DNA from 4 places in the Rhodococcus sp. NPDC057297 genome. Region 1 is predicted to be linked to each of the others. Evidence: predicted binding sites of a transcription regulator. Region 1 holds the regulator's gene; each other region holds the start of a gene.
The links. Region 1 encodes LexA, which represses DNA repair genes until DNA is damaged. Its sites were predicted from a motif close to CGAACANNTGTTCG; they were not measured.
Positions count from the first base shown of each region.

Region 1 (2,201 bases):
ACCATCCAGTACTGCCGGGACCGCAAGGCGTTCGGCAAGTCCATCGGCAAGTTCCAGAACACGCGTTTCGTGCTCGCCGAACTGGCCACGGAAACGACCGCGACACGCATCATGGTCGACAAGTTCATCGAACTTCTCAACGCCGGCACGCTCACCGTGCAGGAAGCTGCCATGGCGAAGTGGTGGACAACCGAGAACCAGGTCAAGTTGATCGACAGATGCCTACAGCTGCACGGCGGTTACGGGTACATGAAGGAATACCCGATCGCCAAGGCCTACATGGATTCGCGCGTGCAGACCATCTACGGCGGCACCACGGAGATCATGAAGGAGATCATCGGCCGAGGACTGGACCTCTGACCTCGTCGTAACCCCGAGCGCGCGCCGCCGCACCCCCCGAACGGAGCGAACGTGACGTTCGGTCACTTCAAGTGACCGAACGTCACGTTCGCTCCGTGTCGGTACGGGGGGTACGGGGGAGGTGGTGATACGAGCGCGCTCAGAGCTTGCGCATCACGGTGACGACCTTGCCCAGGATTGCTGCGTCGTTGCCGGGAATGGGCTCGAACAAGGGGTTGTGCGGCATCAACCAGACATCACCCTTGGTTCGCTTGAACGTCTTGACGGTTGCTTCGCCCTCGATCATGGCCGCGACGATGTCGCCGTTGTCGGCGACGCTCTGCTGACGCACGACAACCCAGTCTCCGTCGCAGATTGCTGCATCGATCATGGATTCGCCGACGACTTTCAGCAGGAACAGCGACCCCTGACCCACCAGTTCGCGGGGGAGTGGGAACACGTCCTCGACGGCTTCCTCGGCGAGGATCGGTCCGCCCGCGGCGATTCGACCGAGAACCGGCACGAAAGTCGGCGTCGGCAACTGGTCCTCGGACGGAGCGGAACCGTCGGCGACGGCGGCCGCGTGATCCGCTTGCACCTCGTCGAGCCCCCGCACGTCGACGGCCCGAGGACGGTTGGCGTCGCGGCGGAGGAAGCCCTTGCGCTCGAGCGTGCGCAGCTGGTGTGCCACTGACGATGTGGACGTGAGCCCGACGGCATCGCCGATCTCGCGGATGCTCGGTGGATAGCCCCGCTCGGTGACCGACGCCCGGATCACCTCGAGCACCTTGCGCTGACGCTCGGTGAGTCCGGCGTTGATGTCCGTTCCCTCGCCCTCGAACGCCTTCGCGGTCGGCACGGCAGCAGGCTTGCCCGCAGCAGCCTTGCCGGCCGTACTTTTGGTCGCCGTAGTTTTCGCTGCCGCAGTTTTCGTCACAGCGGGCTTCCCGGCAGCCTTTCCGTTCGACCCCGTGCCGTTCGACCCGCTAGAGGTCTCGTCTTTCATTCGTGCGTCCTCCTGCGTGATGCGTGCGTGTGCCGGAACTCGAACGTGCTCGAAGACCAGAACGCGTGGGATGGATGTGACGTGTGGTTTCTGACACGAACTTAGCCCGTTATCGCTGTTGGATCAAACATCTGTTCGATCCGTGTCGCGTTTTCTACTGACTTTGTCGGAGGTGCGTGATAGAACTTTCGAACAAGCGTTCATCGAACGCCTGATCGAATAGCGTTCGAATCCACGTCTCGTTCGACACCGGAGGTTCCGATGAGCATCACTACCGAGCGGCCCGTCCGTACGGAGCAGCACCAGCAGACTCGCCGTGCTGTCCGTACCCGTCAGACAGAGTCGCAGCGTCGTGCGACGATGCAGCGTCGCCGTCATGTCGGCGTGTCCGCGGTCCGCGGCGGCCAGCACGACCGGCGGGCCGACGGGTGCGCAGATCAGGCGCATCGTAGCCAGCGCATCACCGTGCTCGGTGCGGTGGCGGGAGTGGTGGGGACCGCTGTGGTGCTGTTGGCGCTCGTCGGAATGGCAAACCTTCGCGCATCGTCGCTCGAATCCGTTTCCGCGCCCTCCAGTGTCACGGTCCAGGTCTCGGACGGCACGGTCTTCAGCAGCACGGTCTTCAGCAGCACGGTCTCCGGCAGCACGGTCCCTAACGGCACGGTAGGCCCGTAGCGCTGTGTTGTGTCTGCCCCGTCTGCCAGGGGACGGAGCCGGCTCGGTTCCGCTCCGAGTATCCTCGAAGCCTGTGCCTCCTGTGTGCCGTTCGGGGGTGCGTGACGGCTACGACGGAGGCTCAACCATGCATTGCCCGTTCTGCAGGCACCCCGACTCGCGCGTGGTGGATTCGCGGGAA
Region 1 is NZ_JBHUZE010000004.1:273,587-275,787, forward strand. It holds gene ACFULT_RS14720 (acyl-CoA dehydrogenase family protein) at 1-360, shown strand, start outside; gene lexA (transcriptional repressor LexA) at 500-1,198, opposite strand; gene ACFULT_RS14730 (hypothetical protein) at 1,607-2,020, shown strand; gene nrdR (transcriptional regulator NrdR) at 2,148-2,201, shown strand, end outside.

Region 2 (2,201 bases), on a different contig from region 1:
CATTCGTGTGGGCGGCTTCTCGCGTGTACCACCCCTCGATCTGGCGTAGCGGGCACGAATTCACCTCCCCCAAGGGAGCCGGTACACTCGCACGTGCACAACTCGCCTTCGTAGCTCAGGGGATAGAGCAACCCTCTCCTAAAGGGTAGGTCGCAGGTTCGAATCCTGCCGAGGGCACTTCGGTCACTTCGCGTTCCAGTGCCGTGGGCGGCCGATCCCGGCCGGTAGGCGTGTTCGTTCGTCACCCTGCGCGGAGTTCACCTGCGACTGGGTCAGAAACAGAGCACCCGAGAAATCTGCTCCCTCGACCCGTGCGTCACGCAGGTCTGCTCCGAGCAGGTCGACGCCCGTGAGATCGCAGCGTCGAAGGTCCGCCGCGATGAGGCACGCGCCACGAAGATCGGCTCCGCACAGGGACAGTCCTCGCACGTCGGCTTCCGCTAGGTCCGCGCCCGGTCTCAGCCGTGCATCCTGGTGATCCCCTTCGGCGAAGTAGCGAGACCGAATTTCCTCGCTAAAATCCATCAGAAGCACCCTCACGGTGGAATGAAGGCTCTCGACATCGGCGGCGAGCACCTCCTCTGGACCTGATGCCGTCAGCGCGGTGATCATGTTAGTGAGGCTGCGTGCCTTGTCCACATGATTCGAGTCGTACGTGCGCTCCCCCACTTCGGCCAAGTACCAGAGTATTTCGTGCAGTAGCTTGACGGTCGTGAACGCCGCGAACATCGACTGACGCGTGTCCGGTCGATCACACCAGCCGACACCGCCGAAAAGACGTTGCGACACAGCCTGCCCTGCGCCGAAGCAGTCGAATACCGTGCACCCACGAAAACCGCGGCTGCGAAGACTGTCGTGAACAGTGCAGGAGTGATCCGACCCGAGGTGTCGGCACGGTGCACCGACTGCCTTGTCCTCGGCGAAATCCGCCGATCGAGAGAATCCTAAAGCTGTGCAGCACAGGGCAAAACAGTTGCTGCAGTCTGCCCGCAGTTCAGCGCGGGCGCCGATGGCGGACGTGAAGGGAAGAGGTGTCGACGACATGGTGAAAGAACTCCGATGAATGGTGTTTCGGTACGGGACGGGAGCTGGGAACCCTCGATCGGGTTCCTCCCGTGGCGCACGGAATCACCACCGCGCGTGGGCGGCGTACACAGCCGTGGTGAGAGGCCTGGTTCACAGAGAATATGTGTCGATGCGCGAACGATACCAAGCCGTTCGCCGCTGAGGGAAGCACGTGGTTGCGGCGTGGGCCCGTGACGGTTAAAGTAGAACATACGTTCGAATGCATTCCTTGGGGGGACTCGTGAACGCTTCAGAAGTACTCAATTTCGTGGCCCGTCTGCGCACCGGCGAGTTCGACGACGACGCAGCAGCCGGAATCGACCTCATCTCCGCGCTGGAGGACTTGAAGAATGCCGGCTCCGCGCACCAAGCCACCGTCACGGATGCCGTGGCGAACAGCATTGCCGCAGAACGTAAGGCGAAGGGTCGACCGAAGGCAGAGTGGCGCAAGGGAGTCGCGTCGCAGATCGGCCTCGCCCGTCGTGAATCACCGAACAGGGGAGGCCGGCTGTTGGGCCTCGCCCGGGCTCTCGTCCACGAAATGCCCCATACCCACGCACGCCTGCGTTCCGGTGAGCTGAACGAGTGGCGAGCAACTCTGATCGCCAGAGAAACTGCATGCTTGACCGCAGAGGACAGGCGGTCGATCGACGAGCAACTGTGCTCCGACTCGGCAACCTTGAAGAACCTGGGAGACAACGCGATCGAGCGTCGAGCCCGGGCACTTGCAGCTGAACTGGACCCCGCCTCCGTGGCGAGGAGGAAAGCAAGGGCGTTCGAACAACGCCGCGCGAGCACTCGGCCGCATCCCGACTTCATGTGCGAGTTCAAGGTGATGACATCGATGGACAGAGGTGTCTCGATGTGGGCAACTCTACGGAGAGACGCCGACTCCTTGGTCGGCGTGGGGGACGAACGTCGCACCCGGGATCAGATCATGGCCGACCTCGCGTTCGAACGCATCACCGGTACGGCGCGCGCAGCCTCGGGGGCTGCGGTGTCGGTCAATCTCGTCATCTCCGACGAGACGCTGTTCGGACACGACTCGAAGCCGGCTCATCTGAGCGGCTACGGCGAGATCCCCGCGTCGATCGCACGCAAGCTCGTCGCCGACGCCGCCGCATCACCCGTGCGCA
Region 2 is NZ_JBHUZE010000002.1:198,303-200,503, reverse strand. It holds tRNA gene ACFULT_RS06835 (tRNA-Arg) at 105-177, shown strand; gene ACFULT_RS06830 (pentapeptide repeat-containing protein) at 184-789, opposite strand; gene ACFULT_RS06825 (DUF222 domain-containing protein) at 1,307-2,201, shown strand, end outside.
Region 2: the regulator LexA is predicted to act here: its motif matches at 1,271-1,284, upstream of ACFULT_RS06825 (DUF222 domain-containing protein).

Region 3 (2,201 bases), on a different contig from region 1:
GAGGATCGGTGCGGACAGTACGAGTAGTGCGGCGACGATGACGACGGCGACGATTCCGGGGGTGCGCATCACCCGGGTGACGACGGCTCCCCAGAATTTCTGTGCGCGCGCGTCGCCGCGGTCGGATGCGCTTCGGCTCCAGGTGAGCGAGTTGATGCGATGACCGAGTATCGCGAGCAGGGCGGGAACAGCCGTCAGCGACAGGATTGCCGCGCTGGCGACGGCGGCCATGGCCCCGAATCCGAGTGATTTGACGACCGGTTGCGGAAACACCAGCATTCCCGCGAATGCGCAGATCAGCAGCAGCCCCGAGAAGACGATGGTTCGGCCTGCGGTCAGCACGGTGCGAACTGCGGCGTTCTGCGGGTCGACGCCTGCGCGCATCTCCTCTCGAAATCTACTGACGATGAACAGTCCGTAGTCGATGGCCAGGCCGAGTCCGAGAAGTGAGGCGACGTTGATGGAGAACGAGCTGACCTCGGTGACCACCGTCAGTACACGCAGAATTGCCAAAGCGCTGATGACGCTGAGGATGCCCACGAACACCGGCACCGCGGCCGCGACCACGCCACCGAAGATGAAGATCAACAGCACCAGGGTGATGGGGATCGCGATCGCCTCGGATCGCACGAGGTCGCTCTGCAGCGTGGTGCTGAAGGACACTCCCACCACCGATCCGCCGGCGAATTGCGAAGTCACACCGGGAACGACGAGCTTCGGCGGCAGGTCACCGAACGTCGAGAACGTGACGCCCGAGTCGGGGCCGAGAGTGACGGTGGCGAGCGCCTTGGTGCCGTCGTTCGACAGGAGGAACTGCTTGGCTGCGGCGTTCGCCGTCCAATAGGACGTGACGTTCTCGACGGAGTATTCGTTCTGGAACTCGTCGAGCACGGCTGTGACGTCGGGTGCGATGTCGTCGATCGTCTTGCCTTCGGGTGCGGTGTAGATGGCGACGATGTCCGGTGTCGGTTGCCCGAGACCGGCGACGAGTGTGCTGACTTCGGCGGCCTCGCTTCCCGGGTCGATGAAGCCGCCTTCGCTGAGCTTGGAGAACACGCCGATTCCCCATACCCCGCTGAGGGCCACCGCCACGATGGCGATGGTGAGCACCCAGCGTTTACGGGAAACGACGAACGAAGCCCAACGTGTCACGTTCTCACTCCAGCTCTCTAGTTACATGCGATCGCAGAGCGAGCCTAGTGGCTGGAGACGACACGTTGATTTCTGTCGGTGTCGTGCGCTCTAATAGAACACACGTTCGAACGGTGTCTTCCCCTCTGTTCGGACGTGCTGTTCGAGTTCTCGATGAACGAGGGGATGGTCATGGGCTGGAACGATGGTCCACCGACGTGGTCGGAGATGGAGAGGGTGCTGTCGGGGCGTCCTGCGCGGCCGGACAAGCCCGAGATCGTCGGCGACGGCGGTGACAGCCCTGCCTGGTCGCGTAAACGTGCGGCGTACGAAGGGTCGGTCACTTCGGCGCCCGTGACTGGAACTCCGTATGCGGAGTTGCATGCGCATTCCGCGTTCAGTTTCCTCGACGGGGCGAGCCAGCCGGAAACGATGGTGGAGGAGGCCGCGAGGCTCGGGCTGGAGTCGATCGCCCTCACCGATCACGACGGTCTCTACGGGGTCGTGAGGTTCGCCGAGGCCGCCAAGGCGCTGGGTGTGGGGACTGTTTTCGGTGCCGAACTGTCGTTGGGAACGGACAAGTCGCGGGCAGGTGAGCTCGACCCGGACGGTACGCATCTTCTGGTGCTCGCTCGCGGCCAGGAGGGGTATCGCAGATTGTCGAGGGAGATCGCGGCGGCGCATCTGGCCGGTGGCGTCAAGGGAAAGCCTCGATACGACTTCGACGCGTTGTCCGATGCCGCGGGTGGGCATTGGCAGATCCTCACCGGGTGCAGAAAGGGGCACGTGCGGCGCGCCCTGCACGACGGCGGGCGGGACGCGATGGATGCTGCCGTGCGGGACCTGGTCGACAGATTCGGTGCCGACCGTGTCACCGTCGAGCTCACTCATCACGGATTGCCGGAGGACGACGAGCGCAACGACGCGCTGTTCGATGCCGCCGCCCGCTTTCGCCTTCCGGTGATCGCCACGACAGCGGCCCATTACGCGACGCCGGAGAACCGTCGTCTTGCCATGGCGATGGCTGCGGTGCGCGCCAGAAGCAGCTTGGACGAGGCGTCGGGATGGCT
Region 3 is NZ_JBHUZE010000002.1:881,028-883,228, forward strand. It holds gene ACFULT_RS09890 (MMPL family transporter) at 1-1,152, opposite strand, end outside; gene ACFULT_RS09895 (error-prone DNA polymerase) at 1,324-2,201, shown strand, end outside.
Region 3: the regulator LexA is predicted to act here: its motif matches at 1,248-1,261, upstream of ACFULT_RS09895 (error-prone DNA polymerase).

Region 4 (2,201 bases), on a different contig from region 1:
GAGACGGAGATAACTAGTCCTGTTCGAATCGCTTCCGGAAACGATCTTCCATACGGGAAGTGAAACCGCCGCCGCCCTTGCGGCCGGACTTGGGTTTCGGTCCCGAACTCTTGGGTCCGCCCGAGCCAGTCGCTTCGGACTCCTCCTGTGACGCAGCAGCGCCCTTACGAGACCCACCGAGTAGGAACAGCACACCGGCACCGAACATGAAGACGAAGCCGACGAGACTGATCACCGGGAAACCACCGGGCTTGAACGGCAGCGCCAGCCCGGCGATGAGCAAAACTAGTCCCAAGACGAACAAAGCGGCCGCCTGGAAGCGACGTTTGCTCGAAGCCGTACGCATACGGCCGCTTCGCACGTGAGAAGCGAACTTGGGATCCTCGGCGTAGAGAGCGCTCTCGATTTGATCGAGCATGCGCTGCTCGTGCTCGGAGAGTGGCACGGTACCTCCCCCTGCACAGATATTAGAAGTCATTCCGGGTGCGAAACGACGGGAAGCTGACTCTGGCGGCTACCTGTCATCGATAATACGAGGTGAATCGACTGCTTACCACCTACTCGGTCCATGTGTTCCTGAGAATGTCCGAAGTTTCCCTGCGCAGACCCCTGACAGGACGCATGCGGACCCGACCACTCGGACCCTCCGGCGCACTGAACTTCGACGAAAGGCAACACGACCGCGACAGAATCAGCCCTCACGCCGACATCGATCGAGGCGGCAGGACTGCCCGATCGAGCCGTGAATCCGCGCCGATGAAATCCTCCACCACATGCAGGAACCGGCCGACTTCGCGATAGAACGAGTCAGCGACGTCCTGATCGATGGAGCGAGACACACCGGCCTGCAGTGCCGCTCGCAGCGACGAGTAGCTCGCGAAATACTCCGCCCAGGCTTGAAGTTCCGGCTCGGCTTTTGCCAGCAGTACCCACGCACTGCGTGATCTTGCTCGCGTCGAGGGCGCAACTTCCAGAATCGCGGCCGCTCCACGGAGGGCCGCCATGTAGCAATCCAGAAATTGGTCCGCGACCGACTCGGCGCCGAGGGAACCCGACAGCAAGGCATCTGCCCGGCCCAGCAGTACGCGAGCACGCGGCGACACCGGCGGACGCACATCACCACGGAGAACCTTCGTAGCCATACTCGAACACCTCCCGATTGCATTCGCCGTTCGTGACCGCAATTTCCGAAACGACCGGACGTCGACGACGATCTAAGGTCAGGGATCCAGCGAGCCCCGCTTCCCTCGGGGTCATCGCCGGATCACCGACATCGAACATCCGTTCGACATATTCAATATAGCTGTGCCCACCGACAAGTCGTCAAGGAAAGGTTGAGAACAGTCGCTACCGACGCGGAACCGACCCCGTACCTGGTCGATCTGTCCGCCCGAGAACTCCGTCGTCGCCTTCCCGAAGCGCTGGCGATCTACGTCGAGGCAATGGGTTACCCGCAAGGCACGGAGTATCACCGCGCCCCGATGTGGTCCGAGCACGTCCTCCGCCCCGGATGGTGCGCTGTCGGTGCAGTCCTGCCCACGCCCGACTCCCCACTGGTCGCCGTCGCGTACGGGTACAAGGGTGCTCGGCATCAGTGGTGGCACCAGCAGGTCAGGGACGGTCTGCGTAGATCCGGCGCCGATGACGAGTACGTCGACTCTGTCCTCTCGGACTATTTCGAATTGACCGAGCTGCACGTGTCCCCACATGCACAGGGACACGGACTCGGTCGCGCACTCACGCGCAGACTCCTTCGCGGCCGCCCGGAAAGCGGCGTGCTGCTGTCCACTCCGGAAGTGGAGAACGAGAACAACCGCGCGTGGCGCCTGTACCGAAGTCTCGGTTTCGGGGACGTACTCCGCAACTTCACCTTCGCGGGCGACCGACGACCGTTCGCAGTTCTCGGTCACGCACTGCCCTTCGAAACGGACGAACCGCTCGAACGGTGACGATCTATACGCTGGTGCCGTGATCGATGTTCTCGTAGTGGGCTCAGGCCACAATGCCTTGACTTCAGCGTGTTACCTGGCCGACGCCGGCCTGTCCGTCGAAGTCGTGGAGAAGGACACGATCGCAGGTGGTGGCGTGTCGTCCGCCGAGCGCTTCCCCGGCCACCGAGTCGACCGTGGCTCGTCTGCTCACATCATGGTTCGGCATACCGGCGTCGTCGAGGAACTCGGTCTGGCCGACCACGGTCTGGT
Region 4 is NZ_JBHUZE010000007.1:157,581-159,781, forward strand. It holds gene ACFULT_RS20010 (DUF3040 domain-containing protein) at 14-445, opposite strand; gene ACFULT_RS20015 (SAV_6107 family HEPN domain-containing protein) at 699-1,142, opposite strand; gene ACFULT_RS20020 (N-acetyltransferase) at 1,335-1,949, shown strand; gene ACFULT_RS20025 (NAD(P)/FAD-dependent oxidoreductase) at 1,969-2,201, shown strand, end outside.
Region 4: the regulator LexA is predicted to act here: its motif matches at 1,275-1,288, upstream of ACFULT_RS20015 (SAV_6107 family HEPN domain-containing protein).